2 linked regions of the Tomitella gaofuii genome follow. Each later gene encodes a partner of the first gene's protein in a complex. Links are inferred from orthologs where the notes say so. Each region holds a gene or a part of one and is shown in the gene's direction. Other genes may lie near its edges. The genes, in order: tig and rpsG.

Region 1 (10,995 bases):
GACCGGCTCCTCGGAGCGGCGGGCGAGGCGGCGGCCGCGCCGCCGGATCCGGCAGAGCACATCGTCGAGGCATCGGGGGCGGCATCGTGAACGCAGGAGTGAGCGACGGTACGGCGTTGGCCCAGGACGGGGTCGCGCTTCTGGCCGACACCTGGCATGTGCCGCGCATCCACGTGGGCGACTGGTTCGACACGATCGTCACGTGGCTGACGAACAACGTCGGCCCGCTCTTCGACTTCATCTCGACCGTCGTGTCCGGCGCGGTCGACTGGCTCACCGACGTGCTCACGTACCTGCCGCCGTGGGGGATGATCATCATCTTCGCGGTGCTCGCGCTGTGGATCAGGGGCTGGAAGGCCGCTGTGGTCTCGGTGATCGGCTTCGGGATCATCGACGGGATGCTCGAGTTCGAAGCGACGATGCAGACGCTGGCGCAGGTGCTCTTCGCCGCGGTGATCGCGGTGGTGCTGGCCGTGCCGCTGGGCATCTGGGCGGCGCGCAACGCGGCGGTGAGCCGCATCGTGCGTCCGGTGATGGACTTTCTGCAGACGCTGCCGGTGTTCGTCTACCTGATCCCGGTGATCTTCTTCTTCTCCATCGGCACCGTCCCCGGCATCGTCGCCACCGTCGCGTTCTCGCTGCCGCCGGGGGTGCGGCTGACGGAGCTGGGCATCCGCCAGGTCGATCCGGAGATGGTCGAGGCAGGCGAAGCGTTCGGCACCTCGCCGTGGCGCATCCTCACCGGGATCCAGCTGCCGCTGGCGCTGCCCTCGATCATGGCGGGCGTCAACCAGGTGATCATGCTCGCGCTGTCGATGCAGGTGGTGGCGGGCATGGTCGGCGCGCCGGGGCTGGGCACCGAAGTGTTCGGCGCCGTGACGCGACTCCAGCTGGGCGCGGGCTTCGAGGCCGGTATCGCCGTGGTGATCCTGGCGATCTACCTCGACCGTCTCAGCGCCGCGTTCGGCAACCGCTCCGTATTCAGCCGCATGGGCGCGGTGTTCCGCATCCTGCGCAGGAGCCGGACCGCCGACGATGAACAGACTCCGGCCGACACCGACAGGACCACGGTGACGGCAGGGTGATCCGCGCGGCGAGGTCGGGCGTCGCCGCGGGAACCAGCAATCGAGAAAGGGAGAAAACATGGAATCAGGGGAGAATCCGGAGCCGGTGGGCGTGCCGGCGCGCCGCAAGGGGCGTCGCCGCGGACTGCTGACCGGGGCGGTTGCGATCTTCGGCGCCATCGCGATGGTGGCCGCGGGGTGCGGATCGAGCGACCAGGCGCCCGGCGGCAGCGGGGGCGGCGGCGATGAGACCATCACCATCGGCTACATCGCCTGGGACGAGGACATCGCCCTGACCAACCTGTTCGAGCAGCAGCTCGAGGCGGCCGGGTACGACGTGAAGACCACGCAGCTCAGCGCGGGCGCGATCTTCTCCGGCATGGCCAACGGCGACGTCGACATGTTCCTCGACACCTGGCTGCCCACCACGCACAAGGAGTACTGGGACAAGTACGGCGCCCAGCTCGAGGACCTGGGCGTGTGGTACGACAAGGCCAGCCTGGAGCTCACGGTGCCGTCCTACGTGACCGACGTGAATTCCATCGCCGACCTCAAGGACCACGCCGACGAGTTCGGCGGGGTCATCACCGGCATCGAGCCCAGCGCCGGGATCATGAACCGCGCCGAGAACTTCGCGGTGCCCGAGTACGGGCTCGAAGGAGTGATGAAGGTCCAGCAGTCGTCGACCCCCGCGATGCTGGCCGAGCTGGAGAAGGCGATCAGCAACAAGAAGCCGATCGTGGTCACCCTGTGGCATCCGCACTGGGCGTACAGCCGCTACGACCTCAAGGACCTGCAGGATCCGAAGAAGGCGATGGGCGAGGCGGAGAAGCTGCACATCACCGCGCGCGGCGGGTTCAGCGAGGCACACCCGAAGATCGCCGAGATGGCCTCGAACTTCACGATGGACGACGAGCACCTGCAGTCGCTCGAGGACGCCATCAACTCGGCCGGCAAGGGCAAGACCGCCGACGCGGTCACGCAGTGGACCAAGGACAACCAGGCCTTCGTCGACGAGAAGTTCGGATCGCTCAAGCAGGACTGATAGGCCGACAGCCGCGTGAGCACCACGCTTCGGGCGCGGCACGCGGTACACGGGCGTGGCCGGGAACCCTCATGGGTCCCGGCCACGCCCGTGTCGCGTCGGCCAGGCGCGGGCGTTGTGCCGGAAGTCCTGAGAACGACCCCGGCGGAGTGGCAACCTCAAGGTGAGGACCGACGACGACGGCCACGTCGAGTGACAGTGCGGGCTGGTGTGCGCAGCCCGGCGGCGGGGCCGGGCGGAAGGGAGATGCAGCGATGGGTGCGCCGGACACGGGGGATCGGACAGGCGGCCGCGCGCGGCGCCGGAACACGGATCGCCGTCGCCGCCCACGCAGGGTGGCCGGGCTCGTCGCCGCGCTCACCACGGCGGCCCTCGTCGCCGCCGGCTGCGGATCCGGCGCGGACACCCCGGTCGATGAGGCGCACACCGTCGAGATCGGCTACATCGATTGGGCCGAGGACACGGCGTTGACGGCGCTGTTCGACCAGCAGCTCAGCGACTCGGGCTACCAGGTGGAGACGACGAGGTTCGACGACGTCGGCGCGCTCTTCGCGGCGATGGCCGACGGCAAGATCGACATGTTCCTCGACACCTGGCTGCCCCTGACCCATCAGAAGTACTGGGACGAATACGGAGACCGGCTCGAGGACCTGGGCGTCTGGTACGACAACGCGAATCTCGAGCTCGCGGTTCCGTCGTATGTGACCGATGTGCACTCCATCGCAGACCTCAAGGACCACGCCGGCGAGTTCGGCGGCGTCATCACCGGCATCGAAGCGGGAGCCGGGATCATGGACCGCACGGAGCACCACGTGATCCCCGACTACGGCCTGGGCGGGGTGATGCGGGTGGAGGAGTCGTCCGCCGAGCAGATGGCGGCCGATCTGGGTGCGGCGATCGCCGAACGCAGGCCGATCGTCGTCACGCTCTGGCATCCGCACTGGGCGTACAGCCGCTACGACCTCAAGGACCTGAAGGACCCGAAGGGGTCCCTGGGGTCCACGGAGAATCTGCACATCACGGCGCGCGCCGGATTCAGCGACGACCACCCGAACCTCGCGACCGTGGCGTCGGGGTTCACCATCGACGACGAGCGGCTGCAATCGCTGGAAGCGGCGATCAACGCGGCGGGCGCCGACGGCGAAGACGCGGCGGTGCGGCAGTGGCGGGCGGACAACGCCGACTACATCCGCCAGGAGTTCGGGACACTGCACCAGAGCGATCAGCGGCACATCAATTGAGCGGCGCCGGGTATCGACTGGCGCACGGTGGGGCATGTGCGCCGGATACCGGCTGTGTGCGATGCCGTCAGGGCGGTATAAAAACCGGCTCTGACCTGCGTGGAGCGGGTGACGGGAATCGAACCCGCACCATCAGCTTGGAAGGCTGAGGTTCTACCATTGAACTACACCCGCATGCTGCAACTGCGAGTCGCATGCGGCTCGCGTGCAAAGAGAACTGTACCCAATCCGGGCCCGGTATCACCAGCGGGGGGCCGGGCCGTAGGATCGGGACCCGTACGATCCAGCGTGCGGGCCCGGCTGTGCCCGGATGCGGTTTTCGTGTCGGAACACCGGCCGCGGCGGGCACGCCCGGTGGGTTTCAGCCGCGCGGGCGCATCGAACGCGGCCGGGCAGGTGCCCAGTGGTCACGGGGTGTGGCGCAGCTTGGTAGCGCATCCGCTTTGGGAGCGGAGGGTCGCAGGTTCGAATCCTGTCACCCCGACTGGCAGTACGCGTGGTGCAGACGGTCGCGGAGGCCGCCTGCACCCTGCCGGAGAACATCGAACACGACCGCGTCCCGGGACCGGGTCCGCGGAACGACGAAGGAGCTAGTCCGTGAAGAGCACCGTCGAGCAGCTCAGCCCGACGCGGGTCCGGATCAACGTTGAGGTGCCCTTCGAGGAACTCAAGCCGGACTTCGACGCCGTCTACCGCCAGCTTGCGCAGCAGGTGCGCGTGCCCGGGTTCCGCCCGGGCAAGGCGCCGGCGAGGATCATCGAGACCCGCGTCGGCCGCGGGGCCGTCATCGAGCAGGTCCTGCAGAACGCGGTGCCCGGCCGCTACACCGAGGCCGTCACCACCAACGACATCAAGGCCATCTCGCAGCCGGAGATCGAGGTGACCAACATCGAGGACGGCGACCACGTCGAGTTCACCGCCGAGGTGGACGTGCGCCCCGAGATCGACCTGCCGGACTTCTCCGCCATCGCGGTCGAGGTCGACCCGATCGCCGTCACCGATGAGGCGGTCGACGAGCAGCTCGACGCGCTGCGCGCGCGCTTCGGCACCCTCACCGGGGTGGACCGTGCCGTGCAGAACGGCGACTTCGTCTCGATCGACCTGGCCGCCACCGTCGACGGGGAGCCGGTGCCCGAGGCCACCGCCGAGGGGCTCTCGCACGAGGTGGGCTCCGGTCAGCTGATCGACGGCCTGGACGAGGCCGTGGTGGGCGTCGAGGCCGAGGGGTCGGCCGAGTTCACCACCAAGCTGCTCGCCGGTGAGCACGCGGGCCAGGAGGCCGTGGTCACGGTGACCGTCAACAACGTCAAGGAGCGCGAGCTCCCCGAGGCGGACGACGAGTTCGCCCAGCTCGCCAGCGAGTTCGACACGATCGACGAGCTGCGCACGAGCCTGCGCGAGCGGGTCGAGCAGTCGCAGCGCTCCGAGCAGGCCGGCGCGATCCGCGACAAGGTGCTCGAGGACCTGCTCGAGCAGGTCGAGTTCGAGCTTCCCGAGGCGATCGTCCAGGCCGAGGTGGACAACCAGATCCACGAGGTCGTGCACAGCCTCGACCACGACGAGGAGCAGCTCGACAAGCTTCTCGAGGCCCAGGGCTCGAGCCGCGAGAAGTTCGAGGCCGACGCCCGGGAGTCGGCCGTCAAGGCGGTCAAGGCGCAGCTGCTGCTCGACGCGGTCGCCGACGCGGAGGACGTGCAGGTCAGTCAGGAGGAGCTCACCGAACGCCTGCTGTTCGAGGCCCGCCGCGGCAACATCGCGCCCGACCAGCTGGCGCAGCAGATCCAGGACGCGGGGCGCCTGGGCGTGCTCTACGCGGAGGTCCGGCGCAGCAAGTCGCTCGCCGACATCGTGCAGAAGGTCACGGCCAAGGACACCGACGGCACCGTCATCGACGTGGCCGACCTGCTGGGCCTCAAGGACGACGAGGTGGAGGCGGCCGGAGAGGCGGCGCCCGTCGACGAGTCCGGCGACGACGCGGACAGCGCGGACGCGAAGGACTGACCCCGAGGGGCTTTCACGCTGACAGCGAAAGTGGGCGGTACCGGGACTACGGTGCCGCCCGCTTTCGTTAGGGTCGATGAAGGGGCTCCCGGCGCGGCCGGCATCGCGCGGGGTGCCCGGGACCGCAAGGCGGTCGCGCACCGCCCGACCGCAGTTCGCAGTACACGACGCACTCGAAAGGCACGCCCGTGAGTTTGCAGAATCCCGCCATGCGTTCCGGCGCCTCCGGTCTCAACCTCAGCGACTCGGTCTTCGAGCGCCTGCTCCAGGAGCGCATCGTCTTCCTGGGGTCGCAGGTGGACGACGAGATCGCCAACCGTCTCTGCGCGCAGATCCTCCTGCTCTCGGCGGAGGACCCCACGCGGGACATCTCGCTGTACATCAACTCGCCGGGCGGCTCGGTCACCGCCGGCATGGCCATCTTCGACACGATGACCTACGCGGAATGCGACGTGGCCACCTACGCGATGGGCCTGGCCGCGTCGATGGGGCAGTTCCTGCTGGCCGCCGGCACCAAGGGCAAGCGCTACGCGCTGCCGCACGCGCGGATCATGATGCACCAGCCGTCGGCCGGCATCGGCGGCTCCGCGGCGGACATCGCCATCCAGGCCGAGCAGTTCGCGCAGACCAAGCGCGAGATGAACGAGCTCAACGCCCTGCACACTGGCCGCTCGGTGGAGGAGGTCACCCGGGACGCCGACCGCGACCGGTGGTTCACCGCGGACCAGGCGCTGGAGTACGGCTTCGTCGACCACGTCATCAGCCGGGCCAAGGACGCCGGCGGCACCGGGGCGAGCTGAGCACGGCCCGCCCCCGTCCGCACGTCAATCCCGCTACCGCAGACACGGAGAATCCGATGACCCACTCTTCGCAGAACCCTGCTCCGCAGAACCCCGGACCGCGCGGCGGTGCACCGATGATGCCGCAGGCCCGCTACATCCTGCCGTCGTTCGTCGAGCACTCCAGCTACGGCGTCAAAGAGTCGAACCCTTACAACAAGCTGTTCGAGGAGCGCATCATCTTCCTCGGCACGCAGGTCGACGACGCCTCCGCCAACGACGTCATGGCGCAGCTGCTGGTGCTCGAGTCGCTCGACCCGGATCGCGACATCACCATGTACATCAACTCGCCGGGCGGCTCGTTCACGTCGCTGATGGCCATCTACGACACGATGCAGTACGTCCGCGCCGACATCACCACCGTGTGCCTGGGCCAGGCGGCGTCGGCCGCAGCGGTGCTTCTGGCGGCGGGCACGCCGGGCAAGCGCATGGCGCTGCCCAACGCGCGCGTGCTCATCCACCAGCCGGCCACCGAGGGGATGCAGGGGCAGGTGTCCGACCTCGAGATCCAGGCCACGGAGATCGAGCGGATGCGCCGCGCCATGGAGACCACGCTGGCGCGCCACACCGGCAAGGACGCCGAGCAGATCCGCATCGACACCGACCGCGACAAGATCCTCACGGCAGAGGAGGCCCGCGATTACGGCCTCATCGACACCGTGCTGGAGTACCGCAAGCTCTCGGCGCAGTCGTAGCAGGCGGTCATAGCAGGCGGAGCGGACGCCGGGCCGCCGCCCGGCCTCCCGGCGCAGTGGCGCTCCCGCGATCCGTTGGCGTGACCGACGGGGCCCGGTAGCGCGCCATGCGGGCGTCGAATGCCGCCGCCGGTGGCGGCGAGCGGGTACCGTCGGTAGGCGACCGGCGGATGAGGACGGGGCGCCGGGGCCGGCCGAAAACCGGTCCCGCGCCACTGCGGCGCGGACGGCGTCCGCGCCGCCGGTGCAGGGCAGAGCCGAGGACGGCCGCGGTGATACGGCGGCGGCGTAGGACGTGCACGATCGCGGGCAAGCGAGAAAGTAGGGGACGGCGGACATGGCACGCATTGGTGACGGAGGCGACCTGCTCAAGTGTTCCTTCTGCGGCAAGAGCCAGAAGCAGGTGAAGAAGCTCATCGCCGGCCCCGGCGTGTACATCTGCGACGAGTGCATCGACCTGTGCAACGAGATCATCGAGGAGGAGCTGGCCGAGACCGGTGACGTCAAGCTGGACGCGCTGCCCAAGCCCGGCGAGATCCACGAGTTCCTCGACAGGTACGTCATCGGGCAGGACGATGCCAAGCGCAACCTCGCCGTCGCCGTGTACAACCACTACAAGCGCATCCAGGCGGGCGACAAGTCGCGCGACGCGCACGGCGAGTCCGTCGAGCTGATGAAGTCCAACATCCTCATGCTGGGACCCACCGGGTGCGGCAAGACGTACCTGGCGCAGACGATGGCGAAGATGCTCAACGTCCCGTTCGCCATCGCCGACGCCACCGCGCTCACCGAGGCCGGCTACGTGGGCGAGGACGTCGAGAACATCCTGCTCAAGCTCATCCAGGCGGCCGATTACGACGTCAAGCGCGCGGAGACGGGCATCATCTACATCGACGAGGTCGACAAGATCGCCCGTAAGAGCGAGAACCCGTCGATCACGCGCGACGTCTCCGGTGAGGGCGTCCAGCAGGCGCTGTTGAAGATCCTCGAGGGCACCCAGGCGAGCGTCCCGCCGCAGGGCGGCCGCAAGCATCCGCACCAGGAGTTCATCCAGATCGACACCACCAACGTGCTGTTCATCGTGGCCGGTGCGTTCGCGGGGCTCGAGAAGATCGTCGACGACCGGGCCGGCAAGCGCGGACTGGGCTTCGGCGCGGAGGTGCGCTCGCAGGCGCAGGCCAGCGCCGAGGCGGGGGACCGGTTCGCGGACGTCATGCCCGAGGACCTGATCAAGTTCGGCCTCATCCCCGAGTTCATCGGGCGCCTGCCGGTGGTCGCCACGGTGACCGACCTGGACAAGGATGCGCTGGTCAAGATTCTCTCCGAGCCGCGGAACGCCCTGGTCAAGCAGTACGAGCGCCTGTTCGACATGGACGAGGTCGAGCTCGAGTTCACCGACGACGCCCTCGAGGCCATCGCCGACCAGGCCATCCTGCGGGGCACCGGCGCCCGCGGCCTTCGCGCGATCATGGAAGAGGTCCTGCTGCCGGTGATGTACGAGATCCCGGGCCGCGACGACGTGGCCAAGGTGGTGGTGGACGGCGATACCGTGCGCGAGAACGTCAACCCGACGATCGTGCCGCGCTCGTCTGGCGAGGAACGCCGGGAGAAGTCGGCGTAGGGACCCATTTGTAAGTTCGCAGCGAATTTGGCGCTGCATCTCCAGCCACTTCGCATTCTAATTGCGGGATATCCGACGCGTGCCAGCGCGCCAGCTTAGTGTAGACGCTGGGGAGGTCGGCGAAAGTGGCCTCTTCGTCGGTGTTCGGGTCATTGCGCGGGAGGGGTTGTGGCGGGAGATGTATCGGCGGACTGCCAGGCGAGTGTGACCCGGCCGGCTCGGTGGATCGTGGAAGCATTGCGGATCAAGCCTGCTTCGTTCCCAGTCGGTCACGCAATTCGATCCGGTCTGACCGTCGGAGGCCCGTTCGTGGTCGGTGCGCTTGCGGGGCAAGTTATCACCGGCATGTGGATAGGCCTGGCTGCGTTGCTCTTGGCTGCGGGGGAACGAGAGGGCACATACCGGCTGAACTTCTGGATCATTGCGGTATCCACGCCCATCGCCGCGTGCGGGTATCTTCTGGGGTTCGCGCAGAATCTTCCGCTGGCGGCGCTGATACCAGTGATGGTGATCCTTGCCTTCCTCGCCGGTGTCATCGCGGGTTTCGGTCCGGCGTTCTCGGTGGCGGGCATGCAGTTCCTGCTGGTATCGGCTATCGCTCTCGGCGTACCCGGTATCGACTGGTGGAAGCCCATTCTCATGTACCTGGTCGGCGGTGTGATCTATGCGGCCCTGTTGGCCGTAGAGATGCTGATGAACCCCAGACGTCCCCAGCGAGTCATCGTTCTCGCATTGCTGACGAGTCTGGCGGAGTTGGCTCATGCGCGTCGCGCAGACCTCGCGGACGGAGGGAATGAGCGCACGGCTTCTGCACGTAAGGTCGCCACGAGTGCCTGCCAGTCCGCGAGGGCCCGTGTTGCCGAGATACCTGTTCGGAGGGCGGGCTCGGCCGGCGATTGGGTGCTCGACGCTGAGGTGGTGGACGCTGCGGAAAGTGTCGCGGCATTCCTTGTCGCCGAGAACGATGTGATTGAACTTGCGTCCGCAGAAGTGTCGTTGGCGGTGTTGGTCGACAGGTTGAAGACGCATGACGGCGCAAGACCGCGTGACGAGTCGCCGGAGTGCCGTGCCGGCGGCACGGTACGCCGGGTCGATACTTTGGTGACAGCCCTGGCGGCGGGGGTCGGTGAGAGTTTTTCGGAGAAGCTGATCTCTCCGGTCGTCGGCCGGGAGGTGATGCTTGCTGCGTGCCGTTTGGCGCTCTGCTATGGGATAGCCATCGCGGCCAAGGAGTACTTTCCGTTTGACCACTGGTTTTGGGTCCCGCTGACGGTGGCCCTAATCATGAAGCCGGATTTTGGCTCCGTGTTCGCTCGTGCACTGCAGCGCGTGGTAGGAACCGTGATCGCCGCAGGTGTGGCGACAATCCTGCTCATCATTGTTCCGAAAGGGTTCGCGATCGGGATCGTGATCGGCCTGTTTGCGGCATTCGTTCCGTGGTTGATGATGCGCTCGTATGCGTTGCAGGCGGTGGCTATCACCCCGGCAGTAATCCTCTTGGTGGATTCGATCGAACCGGGCGGCGAGACGGCGAACTATTCCTGGCAGCGCATCGGTGCTACTGCCATCGGTGCCGGGGTGGTGATCATCTTCGGGTATCTGATCTGGCCGCACAGCCGTCGAGCGTGGATGGCCGAGACGTTCCGGGAAGCGATGGGCGCTATCGGACTGCAACTCAAGACGGCGGCGTCGCCGGTACCTGAGAACCCGGAGGCGGCCCACCATCGACACGAGACTCTGGTGAGCGCCCGACGGACTGCATACCGCGCGCTCTCCGACCTGCAAGCCCGTATCGAACGGGCGCTGTCGGAGCCGCCTCCTGCTGACGTCGCCGCCGCGGCCTGGCTTCCAGTCGCATCCGCCGCCGACCGGCTTGCCGACGGGGTATCAGCCTATGCTGTCGACCGCGCGGAGGGACGTGTTCCAGCGGCGCAGGAGGCGGGGTATTCGCTGGCTGGAGAGATCGCGGGGCTTGCGCGCGGTGAATCACCTGCAGTCCTTCGTTCGGGGCCCTCCGCCCCAGAAGTCGGAGGGAGTCTGTCCGAGGCCACGCTGAAGCCGGTTGTCGATGACCTGTCCCGACTCCGGGCACTGTTCGGTGAGCAGCCGGAACCGATATCGAGGCGTGACAACGCGCGGTAAGCGGGGCCGCCTACACCGCCTCGAACACCGCGGCCAGTCCCTGCCCGCCGCCGATGCACATGGTCTCCAGCCCGTAGCGGGACTCGCGGCGGACCATCTCGTTCGCCAGTGTGGCGAGGATGCGTCCGCCGGTGGCGCCGATGGGGTGCCCCAGCGAGATGCCCGAGCCGTTGGGGTTGATCCGCTCGTCCTCCGCGTCGAGCCCCCACGAGGCGAGGACGGCCAGGGCCTGGGCGGCGAAGGCCTCGTTGAGTTCGATCACGCCCATGTCGTCGAGCGCGAGCCCGGCGCGACCGAGCGCCTTCGCAGTGGAGGGCACCGGGCCCAGGCCCATGGTCTTCGGCTCG
Region 2 (11,071 bases), 2.2 Mb from region 1 along the record:
CCCGTCGGAAAGCTGGACCGGGCGGCGTTGCCCGCGGCTCGACTGCAGGACGCCGGACGCGGGCGCGGTCCCGGGACACGGTTGGAGCAGGCGATCTGCGCGGTCTTCGCAGACGTGCTCCGCTACGGGAAGATCGGCGCGGAAGACGGGTTCTTCGAGCTCGGCGGGACGTCGCTGCTGGCGACGCGCGCCGTGGCCGAGCTCCGGGTTTCCGGTCTGCCGGAGCTGCGGCGGATCTCGCCGCAGTGGTTGTTCACCGACCCGACTCCTGCCGACCTCGCGCGGCGGTGTTCGGCGGCGCACGGTCGGGATGTTCCGGAAGGCGGGCCGGACGCAGCGGGCGACGCCCACGGTGCGGACCGGAAGGTCGCGGCCGCCGATGCGCTGGCGGTGCTGCTGCCGATCCGGGCGGGCGGAACGCAGGCGCCGCTGTTCTGCGTGCACCCGGCCATGGGGCTGTCGTGGGGGTACAACGGTCTACTCGAACATCTGGGTCGCGACCGTCCGGTGTACGGATTGCAGACGCCGAATCTCCGCGGCACCGAGGAACTGCCCGGTTCGATTCCCCGGCTCGCGGAGCGCTATGTCACGGAGATGCGGCGCGTGGCCCCGCACGGCCCGTACCACCTGCTGGGGTGGTCGCTCGGCGGGCTGATCGCGCACGAGATGGCGACGCTGCTGGCCGCCGACGGTGAGGACGTGGCCACGCTGACCATGCTCGACAGCTTCCTTCCGGGCCGGCGCGGGCCGGAGTACCGCGCGATGCCGAGCGTCGCGGAGCTCGTTGCCGAGCTGACCGGTGCGCACACCGTGCCCGGCGCGGCGGGCGCCGGGACGATCGCAGACCCGGACATGACCATCGAGGACGCCGCGGCGCTGCTGCCCGAATCCGGCAGCGCCCTCGCCGACCTGGGTATCGAAGAGCTTCGGCGGATGTACGACGCCTACGCGCAGGGCGTCGCACTCGCGGCGGCATTCCGGCCCGATCTGTTCGACGGGGACGTCCTGTTCGTCACCGCAGGCCGCGGTGGACCCGGCGGCCCGCGGGCGTTCACGGACTGGCCGCGGCACGTCGGCGGGGCAATGAGGGAGATCACGGTCGACTGCGTCCATGCGCAGTTGACGTCCCCGGAGGCGCTGGCCGTCGTCGGTCCGGCGGTCGAGGCCTTCCTCACCCGAGGCGACAGCCTCGCCCGGAACGGCCATGCGGCGCGCGACGCCGGACGGCCCGAATACATCGCAGCACCCACGACAGGAGGACGATCATGAGCACATCCACCGGACACGACCGCGCGGCGAATCCCTTCGACGACGAAGACTCCGCCTTCTTCGTGCTGGTCAACGACGAGGGCCAGTACTCCTTGTGGCCGGCGTTCGCCCCGGTCCCCGACGGGTGGACCATCCGCCTGGGCGAGTCGTCCCGGCAGGACGCGGTGGACTTCGTCGAGCGGAACTGGACCGACATGCGTCCCGCCAGCCTCGTGCACGCGATGCGCGGATCGTCCGGCGCACCGGCGGAGGAGCACACGCGATGACGGGCCCGGCGGTCGAGATTCGAGGACTGGAGAAGCGGTTCGGCCCCGGCGCCGGTCGGCGCCGGGCAGGCGTCGTCCGGGCGCTGGACGGTGTCGACCTGGAGATCGCCAGAGGCACGATCACCGCCGTACTCGGGCCCAACGGTGCCGGCAAGACCACGGTGGTACGCATCCTGAGCACCCTTTTGCGTCCCGACAAGGGCACAGTACTGCTGGACGGCGTGGATGTCGTCTCGTCGCCGGGCCGCGTTCGCCGCAGGATCGGGCTATCCGGGCAGTACGCGGCCGTCGACGGCAACCTGACCGGCTTCGAGAACCTGCGGATGATCGGGCGCCTGTACGGACTGCCACGGCGCATCGCCGCAGCGCGGGCCCGGGAATTGCTCGGCCGATTCCATCTCGAAGACGCTGCGGACCGGCGCTCGTGTGGCTACTCGGGTGGTATGCGGCGTCGACTCGACCTCGCGGGCGCGCTCGTCGCCTTCCCTCCCGTCGTGGTCCTCGACGAGCCCACGACGGGCCTCGACCCTCGCGGCCGGCAAGAGATGTGGGAGGTCGTCGAGGGGCTTGTCTCCGACGGGACGACGGTGCTGCTGACCACTCAGTACCTGGAGGAGGCCGATCGTCTGGCAGATGCGATCACGGTGATCGACCGGGGCGCGGTGATCGCCCGCGGCACCGCGGATGAGCTCAAGGCGCGAGTCGGTGGCGACGTGGTGTCGATACGTGTGCGCGAGCCTGGCGAGGTCCTGGATGCCGTCCGTGCCCTGGGGGCAGTCTGCGACGGCGATCCGCAGGCGGACGGCTGTACCGTGTCCGCGCGCGCCCAGAACGGCAGCCGGTCCCTCGCCGCGGCGGTGTCCCGGCTCGCGGTCGACGGGGTCAGAGTGGAAGACGCTTCGCTCTCGGAAACGAGCCTGGACGAATTCTTCCTGGCCGTCACCGGGCGCGGCGTCGGTAAGGACGGCGATGCGACGGCGGGGGTCGCGGGGTGACGAAGCTGGAATCACTCGCGACGCGCACGGCGCCCCGTGACGAACCCACCCCGGCCGATACCGGGCCGGACGACGGTTCGACTGCGGGTGGCAGCACGACCGCGGACATGGACGGATCCACCGCCGGTCCGGTGCCGGGTGACGGTGGAGAAGCTGCGGATGTGGCCGCCCACCTGCGCGCGGCCGAGGGCCACCGGATACGGCGGATGTTCGACGACAGTGCGGTCATCGCCTTCCGGAACATCCTGACGATCCGGCGCGTGCCCACGCTCTTGGTCAGCGCCACGGTGCAGCCGCTGATGTTCGTCGCGTTGTTCGCGTACGTCTTCGGCGCCTCGCTCGGCGGCGGCGAGTACCGGGAGTTCCTGATGGCCGGAATCTTCACCCAGACGGTGGTGTTCAACGCGGCGTTCACCACGGTGGGGCTGTCCGGGGACCTGCAGCACGGACTGATCGACAGATTCCGGTCGTTGCCCATGTCGCGCCTGGCGGTGGTGCTCGGACGGACGGTCTCGGACTTCGCCGTCAACGCGATCAGCGTGACTGTCATGGTCGGGTGCGGGTATCTGATCGGCTGGCGGATCACCGGCGGCCTCGGCGCCGCCCTGGCGGCCTTCGGGATCCTCGCTCTATTCGCGTTCGCGATGTCCTGGGTCGGCGTGCTGACCGGACTCCTGGCGCGGAGTGTCGAGGTGGCGCAAAGCGTGGGCTTCCTGTGGATGTTCCCGCTCACCTTCATCTCGTCGGCGTTCATTTCCGCGCAGAGCCTGCCGGGCCCGCTGCGCGTGATCGCCGAGTGGAACCCGATCACCGCCGTCGCCACTTCGGGTCGTCAGCTCTTCGGCAACCCGGCGCCCCCGGACTTCCCAGTGGCCTCGGGGTGGCCGGCGGACAACGCGTCGATGTACGCGCTGCTCTGTGCGGCAACGATCATCGTCGTTTTCGGTACGCTTTCGTTGCTGTCCTATCGCCGGGTCGCTCGCGCCTGACGCGGGTTCCGCGACCCGCGGTCGACTTCCGCCGACAGGTGCGATGTCCGGCGCGTCGCGCCCGCTTTGACCGCCTGTGCTGCGGCCGGGTATCGTAGACGGCCGTGCCCGGCTTGCCGGGTCGATCTGTGTGCCTGCCCGACGGTATGGCCAAGTGTGCGTTCCCGCGCTGCGCGCGCGGGCGAGCAGCTGGCTGCGCTGTGAGGGGATGCGACACGCCCGACCGTGGGGTTCGGGTGAGGGGCAGTAGCTACCTTGTCCCAACTGCGAAAACCCTAATTTCACATCAGCAATGTTCGTCTCGACCGGCCGACTGAGTCAGCCGCGCCGGTCGAGCCACAGAGAAAGACGGTTATGCCAACCATTCAGCAGCTGGTCCGCAAGGGCCGCCACGACAAAGCGGTGGGGGGTAAGACCACTGCGCTCAAGGGGAGCCCCCAGCGCCGTGGCGTCTGCACCCGCGTCTACACGACCACGCCGAAGAAGCCGAACTCCGCTCTTCGCAAGGTCGCGCGTGTGCGCCTGACCACCGCAGTCGAGGTCACCGCCTACATCCCGGGCGAGGGCCACAACCTCCAGGAGCACTCGATGGTCCTGGTCCGCGGCGGTCGCGTGAAGGACCTGCCGGGCGTGCGCTACAAGATCATCCGCGGTTCCCTCGACACCCAGGGTGTCAAGGGCCGCAAGCAGGCACGCAGCCGCTACGGCGCCAAGAAGGAGAAGAGCTAATGCCTCGTAAGGGTCCCGCCCCGAAGCGTCAGCTGGTCAACGACCCGGTCTACGGATCGCCTCTCGTGTCGCAGCTGGTGAACAAGATCCTCAAGGACGGCAAGAAGTCCACCGCGGAGCGCATCGTCTACCAGGCCCTCGAGCAGACGCGCGAGAAGACCGGCACCGATCCGGTCGTCACCCTCAAGCGCGCGCTCGACAACGTCAAGCCGGCCCTCGAGGTGCGCAGCCGCCGTGTCGGTGGCGCCACCTACCAGGTGCCGGTCGAGGTGCGTCCGGGCCGTTCGACCACGCTGGCGATGCGCTGGCTGGTGACCTTCGCGCGTCAGCGGCGCGAAAAGACCATGGTCGAGCGTCTGGCCAACGAGATCCTCGACGCCAGCAACGGCCTGGGCGCGGCGGTCAAGCGGCGCGAGGACACGCACAAGATGGCCGAGGCCAACAAGGCGTTCGCGCACTACCGCTGGTGATCCGACTCCGGCGGGGGCGGGCTGCGGCCTGCCTCTGCCGGGAGGGTCACGGTGCCGGTCGGTCACACGCCGGCGCAAGAGAATCCCGGGCCCCAGCAGGGTCCACCGAATCACCGAGTCACGAGCGGGGAAGAATCCTGTGGCACAGGACGTGCTAACCGACCTCAAGAAGGTCCGCAACATCGGCATCATGGCGCACATCGATGCCGGCAAGACCACGACCACCGAGCGCATCCTCTACTACACCGGCATCAACTACAAGGTCGGCGAGACGCACGACGGTGGCGCCACGATGGACTGGATGGAACAGGAGCAGGAGCGGGGGATCACGATCACCTCCGCCGCCACCACCTGTTTCTGGAAAGACACCCAGATCAACATCATCGACACGCCGGGCCACGTCGACTTCACCGTCGAGGTGGAGCGTTCGCTGCGCGTGCTCGACGGTGCTGTCGCGGTGTTCGACGGCAAAGAGGGCGTGGAGCCGCAGTCCGAGCAGGTCTGGCGTCAGGCCGAGAAGTACGACGTCCCCCGCATCTGCTTCGTCAACAAGATGGACAAGCTGGGCGCGGACTTCTTCTTCACGGTGCGCACCATCAAGGAGCGCCTCGGCGCCACGCCGCTGGTCCTGCAGGTGCCGATCGGTGCCGAGGACCACTTCGACGGCGTCGTCGACCTCGTCGAGATGAAGGCGCTCACCTGGCGCGGCACTGTGGCGCCGGGTACCGAGCCCGTCATCGAGGAGATCCCCGCGGACCTCCAGGAGACGGTCGACGAATACCGGGAGAAGCTCCTCGAGGCGGTCGCCGAGACCGACGAGGCCCTGATGGAGAAGTACTTCGGCGGCGAGGAGCTCACCACCGCGGAGATCAAGGGCGCCATCCGCAAGGTCACCATCGCCAGCGAGCAGTACCCGGTGCTGTGCGGCACGGCGTTCAAGAACAAGGGCATCGAGCCGATGCTCGACGCCGTCATCGACTACCTGCCGACCCCGATGGACGTCGAGGCCGTGCAGGGGCACGCGGTGGACAACCCCGAAGAGGCGCTCGTCCGGCACCCGTCCAAGGACGAGCCGTTCGCGGGCCTCGCCTTCAAGGTGGCGGCGCACCCGTTCTTCGGCAAGCTGACCTACGTGCGCGTCTACTCGGGTCACATCGCCTCCGGCACCCAGGTCATCAACTCGACCAAGGGCAAGAAGGAGCGCATCGGCAAGCTTTTCCAGATGCACTCCAACAAGGAGAACGCCATCGATGAGGCCCAGGCCGGCCACATCTACGCGTTCATCGGGCTCAAGGACGTCACCACCGGTGACACGCTCTGCGACCCGGCCAACCCGATCATCCTCGAGTCGATGTCGTTCCCGGAGCCGGTCATCGAGGTGGCGATCGAGCCGAAGACCAAGTCCGACCAGGAGAAGCTCGGCACCGCGATCCAGCGGCTCGTCGACGAGGACCCCACCTTCAAGGTCCACCTCGACGACGAGACCGGCCAGACCGTCATCGGCGGGATGGGCGAGCTGCACCTCGACGTCTTCGTCGACCGCATGCGGCGCGAGTTCAAGGTCGAGGCGAACATCGGCAAGCCACAGGTGGCCTACCGCGAGACGATCCGCAAGACGGTGGAGAAGTACGACTACACCCACAAGAAGCAGACCGGCGGCTCGGGCCAGTTCGCGAAGGTCATCATCAAGCTGGAGCCCTGGGAGGGCGAGGAAGGCGAGACCTACGAGTTCGAGAGCAAGGTGACCGGCGGCCGCGTGCCGCGCGAGTACATCCCTTCGGTCGACGCCGGCATCCAGGACGCCATGCAGTACGGTGTCCTGGCCGGGTACCCCATGGTCAACGTCAAGGCCACGCTGCTCGACGGCGCCTACCACGAGGTGGACTCCTCGGAGATGGCGTTCAAGGTGGCCGGGTCGATGGCCTTCAAGGAGGCCGCGCCGAAGGCGAAGCCGGTGATCCTCGAGCCGCTGATGGCCGTCGAGGTGATCACGCCCGAGGACTACATGGGCGAGGTGATCGGTGACCTGAACTCCCGCCGTGGCCAGATCCAGGCCATGGAGGAACGCAGCGGTGCCAGGGTCGTCAAGGCCACGGTCCCGTTGTCGGAGATGTTCGGCTACGTCGGAGACCTTCGGTCGAAGACACAGGGCCGAGCGAACTACACCATGGTGTTCGACTCCTACGCCGAAGTTCCTGCGAACGTGGCCAAGGAGATCGTCGCGAAGGCCCACGGAGAGTAATCTCCGTCTCATCGCGCGCCGGACACCAGGGCGACGGTGGGATACTGCACTGTTGACACGCCGTGTTCGATCCATGAAGCGATCGGCACACAGTGTTCGCGGTGGTTCCCGCCGGTCGGGCCCTGTGCACGACCAGAAGTACTGACCAGAACATCAACTGCACTGCTGCCAGGCAGCACGCAACGATAAGTCCAGGAGGACAACCAGTGGCGAAGGCGAAGTTCGAGCGGACGAAGCCGCACGTCAACATCGGGACCATCGGTCACGTTGACCACGGCAAGACCACCACCACCGCTGCCATCACCAAGGTGCTCGCGGATGCGTTCCCCGACCTCAACGAGCCGTCGGCGTTCGACACGATCGACAAGGCGCCCGAGGAGAAGGCTCGTGGCATCACGATCAACATCTCCCACGTCGAGTACCAGACCGACAAGCGCCACTACGCGCACGTCGACGCCCCGGGTCACGCCGACTACATCAAGAACATGATCACCGGCGCCGCCCAGATGGACGGTGCGATCCTGGTCGTGGCCGCCACCGACGGCCCGATGCCGCAGACGCGTGAGCACGTGCTGCTCGCCCGTCAGGTCGGCGTGCCCTACATCCTGGTCGCCCTGAACAAGGCCGACATGGTCGACGACGAGGAGATCCTCGAGCTCGTCGAGATGGAGGTCCGCGAGCTGCTGGCCAGCCAGGACTTCGACGAGGACGCGCCGATCATCCCGATCTCCGCGCTCAAGGCTCTCGAGGGCGACGAGAAGTGGACCCAGTCCGTCCTCGACCTCATGAAGGCCGTCGACGAGTCGATCCCGGACCCGGTGCGCGACACCGACCACCCGTTCCTGATGCCCGTCGAGGACGTCTTCACGATCACGGGTCGCGGCACGGTCGTCACCGGCCGTATCGAGCGTGGCGTGATCAACGTGAACGAGGACGTCGAGCTCATCGGCATCAAGCCGACGGCCACCAAGACGACCATCACGGGCATCGAGATGTTCCGCAAGCTGCTCGACCAGGGCCAGGCGGGCGACAACGTCGGCCTGCTGGTGCGCGGCATCAAGCGTGAGGACGTCGAGCGCGGCCAGGTCGTCATCAAGCCGGGCGCCTACACCCCGCACACCGAGTTCGAGGGCCAGGCCTACATCCTGTCCAAGGACGAGGGCGGCCGTCACACGCCGTTCTTCAACAACTACCGCCCGCAGTTCTACTTCCGCACCACTGACGTCACCGGCGTCGTGGAGCTGCCGGAGGGCACCGAGATGGTCATGCCCGGTGACAACACCGACATGTCCGTCAAGCTGATCCAGCCGGTCGCCATGGACGAGGGCCTGCGCTTCGCGATCCGCGAGGGTGGCCGCACCGTGGGTGCCGGCCGCGTCACGAAGATCATCAAGTGATCGACTGACCACAGCCGACGAGCGGCGCCGATCCTGCGGGGTCGGCGCCGCAGTCGTGCCTGGTGTCGGCTAAACGATGGATTTTCTGTCGGGGAGCGCCAGTGGGTATCGTCGGGTGGTCTGCTGGTGGTAATGCCAGTGGTTGAATGGCACCATTCCGGGTAACGGAGGTGCACCGGTGAGGCGATGTAGCAACCGGTAGCGGAATCGGCCGGGTCGGGTTCGGGTGGTCGGCGTATCGGCGACGGCCGCAATGTGAAGCGTGCGCGTGCAGCCTGTCTCGGGGCAGCTGTCCGAGCGGTGCGAAGGGAGCGGATGTTGGTGCCTGGGGTCGAGGGGATCTACGGGGGTCCGGCCGGAGAGGTTCCGGAGGGCGCGTTCCCGTTGTCGCCCGCGCAGTCGGGCATCTGGGCGGCGCAGGAGGTCGCGCCGGACGTACCGGTCAACATCGCGCAGTACATCGATGTGCGGGGCGAGCTCGACTTCGACAAGTACAATGAGGCGAATGTCCGCGTCGGCCGGGAGCTGGGCTCGGCGTTCCTGCGCTTGGTCGAGGCGGGCGGGCGCCCGTACCAGATCGTCGACCGCGCCATCGAGGACTCGGTGTCCTACGTGGACCTACGCTCGGCGGCGGATCCGGAGGCGGCGGCGCTGGCGTGGATGCGGCGCGAGTATTCCGCGCCGCTGGACATCTATGCGGACCGGTTGACGGTCGCGGTGGTGCTCCGCCTCGAAGCGCAGCGCTATTTCCTCTACACCCGCGTGCACCACATCGCGCTGGACGGCTTCGGCGGGATGACGATGATGAACCGCCTCGCAGAGGTGTACAGCGCGCTGGTCGAGGGCACCGAGCCGCCGAAGTCCAAGGCGCGCGAGCTCGATCGCATTCACGCCGCCGAGCTCGAGTACCGCGGCTCCTCGCGGTTCGAGGCGGACCGCGAATACTGGGCCCAGCGCACGCATGACCTGCCGGAGGCGCTGAGCCTGGCGGGGAGGCAGGCGGAGGCGCAGGTGCCCAGCATGGTCGCAAGCACCCCCCTGCCGCCGGCGGCGGAGGAGGCGCTCGAGGCGAACGTGGGGCGCTCGTCGGTCGCGCCGATGCTCATCGCCGGCGCGGCAGTGTACCTGGCGCGCGTCACGGGCCGCGACGACATTGTGCTCAGCCTGCCGGTGTCGAGTCGCACCACGGCGGCCATGCGCAACTCCGGCGGAATGGTGTCGAACGTGGTGCCGCTGCGCGTGCGCGTGGTGCCGGAGGAGACCGTCGGTGGCCTCGTCGCGGGCGTGCAGACCGAGCTCATGGGGGCGTTGCGCCACCAGCGGTACCGCCACGAGGACATTCGCCGCGATGCGGGCTTCGATTCGACGCACCGCGGCTTCTTCGGCCCCGCCGTGAACATCATGCTGTTCCACAGCGAGGTGCGGTTCGGCGGCGCGACGGGGCACTTGAACGTGCTCTCGACCGGCCCGGTCGAGGACCTGGCGATCAACATCTACCAGTCGGTGGCCGGCTCGCAGATCCACGTGGACTTCGAGGCGAACCCGGCGCTGTACGCGCAGGATAAGCTCGGCCGGCACCACGATCGTTTCCTGCATTTCCTGGGCGAGTTCATGGGCGTCGACGAATCGACGGCGCTGGGGGATCTCGAGCCGGTGGGCCGCGCGGAGCGCGACACCGTGCTGTATGAGTGGAACGACACGGCGGAGTCGTACGAGCACGCGACGCTGATCGAGTTGTTCGATGCTCAGGCCGCCGCCACCCCGGACGCGACGGCGATCGCCTTCGGCGGGCGGAAGTGGAGCTACGCGGAGTTCGCCGCACTGACCAATCGACTCGCCCGATACCTGATCGGACTCGGTGTGGGGCCGGAATCGCGGGTCGCATTGGCGACGCGCCGGTCGGTCGAGATGGTCGCCGGGATGTACGCGGTGCTCAAGGCCGGCGGTGCCTTCGTGCCGCTCGACCCGGAGCACCCGGTCGAGCGGAATCGTTATGTGCTCGAGTCGGCGCGTCCCGAGTGCGTGCTGACGACACGCTCCGATGCGCCGGACCTGCCGAGCGGTGTCGGCGGCTTGGCGATCGACAAGCTGTCCCTGGACGCCTACGACGGATCGGCGGTCACCGACGCCGACCGCAAGCAGCCAGTCAGGGTCGACAATGCCGCCTACGTGATCTACACCTCCGGCTCGACCGGCCGGCCGAAGGGCGTCGAAGTCGGCAGGAAGGCGATCGCCAACCAGGTTCAGTGGCTCGCGTCCCGGTACGCGCTGGGCCCGCAGGATGTCGTCCTGCAGAAGACGCCGTTCACGTTTGACGTCTCCCTGTGGGAACTGTTCGCGCCGTTGACCGTCGGTGCGCAGATGGTCATCGCGGAGCCGGAGGCGCACCGGGATCCGGTGCGGCTCGCGGAGGCGATCGCGGAACACGGGGTGACGGCCACGTCCTTCGTGCCGTCGATGCTCTCCGCATTCATCGACGCCACGCGCCCCGAGGACAGCTGGTCGTTGCGGTTGGTTCTCGCGGCAGGCGAGGTGCTGTCCGGCCCGACCGCCGATCAGTTCGCCCGGTTCAGCGGTGCGGAGTTGCACAATCTCTACGGTCCGACGGAGGCCGCGGTGCACGCCACTGCGGCGCCGATGCAGACGGACGGCGCCCGCGCGGTGCCGATCGGCGGCCCGGTGGCGAATACGCGCACGTACGTGCTCGACTCCCG

Evidence for each region.
Region 2: the proteins of tig (region 1) and rpsG are in contact, whole or in part, in a crystal structure (PDB 3GTY), measured with the Thermotoga maritima proteins. The link is inferred for Tomitella gaofuii from one-to-one orthologs. Residues at the interface, in WP_004081061.1 of Thermotoga maritima: Glu122, Val124, Val129, Leu130, Tyr133, Glu188, Gly259, Ile262, Tyr263, Glu266, Ser270, Glu273, Gln274, Glu277, Arg308, Gln311, Ile312, Ser315, Tyr316, Glu325, Arg329, Arg336, Leu363, Phe366, Trp367, Arg373, Leu377, Arg381, Leu384, Glu387; in WP_004081843.1 of Thermotoga maritima: Lys34, Lys52, Lys55, Glu59, Arg62, Gln63, Glu66, Asn67, Lys69, Val71, Arg95, Ala109, Lys110, Lys111, Gly112, Arg113, Pro114, Glu117, Glu121, Ile124, Ala125, Tyr127, Asn128, Asn129, Thr130, Gly131, Lys135, Asp139, Arg142, Met143.

What each region holds. Positions count from the first base shown.
Region 1 is NZ_CP059900.1:3,176,576-3,187,570, reverse strand. Bases 3,319-6,149 are described here. They hold tig (trigger factor), read left to right. Parts: upstream 3,319-3,947; coding sequence 3,948-5,351; downstream 5,352-6,149. Other genes in these bases: H4F70_RS14715 (ATP-dependent Clp protease proteolytic subunit), read left to right, coding at 5,561-6,149; H4F70_RS14735 (glycine betaine ABC transporter substrate-binding protein), read left to right, coding at 3,319-3,350. Also shown: H4F70_RS14750 (quaternary amine ABC transporter ATP-binding protein), read left to right, coding at 1-90; H4F70_RS14745 (ABC transporter permease), read left to right, coding at 99-1,085; H4F70_RS14740 (glycine betaine ABC transporter substrate-binding protein), read left to right, coding at 1,144-2,109; more of H4F70_RS14735, read left to right, coding at 2,364-3,318; more of H4F70_RS14715, read left to right, coding at 6,150-6,151; H4F70_RS14710 (ATP-dependent Clp protease proteolytic subunit), read left to right, coding at 6,268-6,885; ATP-dependent Clp protease ATP-binding subunit ClpX, read left to right, coding at 7,223-8,506; H4F70_RS14700 (FUSC family protein), read left to right, coding at 8,816-10,648; H4F70_RS14695 (acetyl-CoA C-acetyltransferase), read right to left, coding at 10,659-10,995. UniProt on the Bacillus subtilis protein: Involved in protein export. Acts as a chaperone by maintaining the newly synthesized protein in an open conformation. Functions as a peptidyl-prolyl cis-trans isomerase.
Region 2 is NZ_CP059900.1:936,157-947,227, forward strand. Bases 3,076-5,982 are described here. They hold rpsG (30S ribosomal protein S7), read left to right. Parts: upstream 3,076-4,247; coding sequence 4,248-4,718; downstream 4,719-5,982. Other genes in these bases: H4F70_RS04305 (ABC transporter permease), read left to right, coding at 3,076-3,519; rpsL (30S ribosomal protein S12), read left to right, coding at 3,874-4,248; fusA (elongation factor G), read left to right, coding at 4,858-5,982. Outside these bases: H4F70_RS04290 (non-ribosomal peptide synthetase), read left to right, coding at 1-1,269; H4F70_RS04295 (MbtH family protein), read left to right, coding at 1,266-1,535; H4F70_RS04300 (ATP-binding cassette domain-containing protein), read left to right, coding at 1,532-2,530; more of H4F70_RS04305, read left to right, coding at 2,638-3,075; more of fusA, read left to right, coding at 5,983-6,960; tuf (elongation factor Tu), read left to right, coding at 7,167-8,357; H4F70_RS04330 (non-ribosomal peptide synthase/polyketide synthase), read left to right, coding at 8,673-11,071.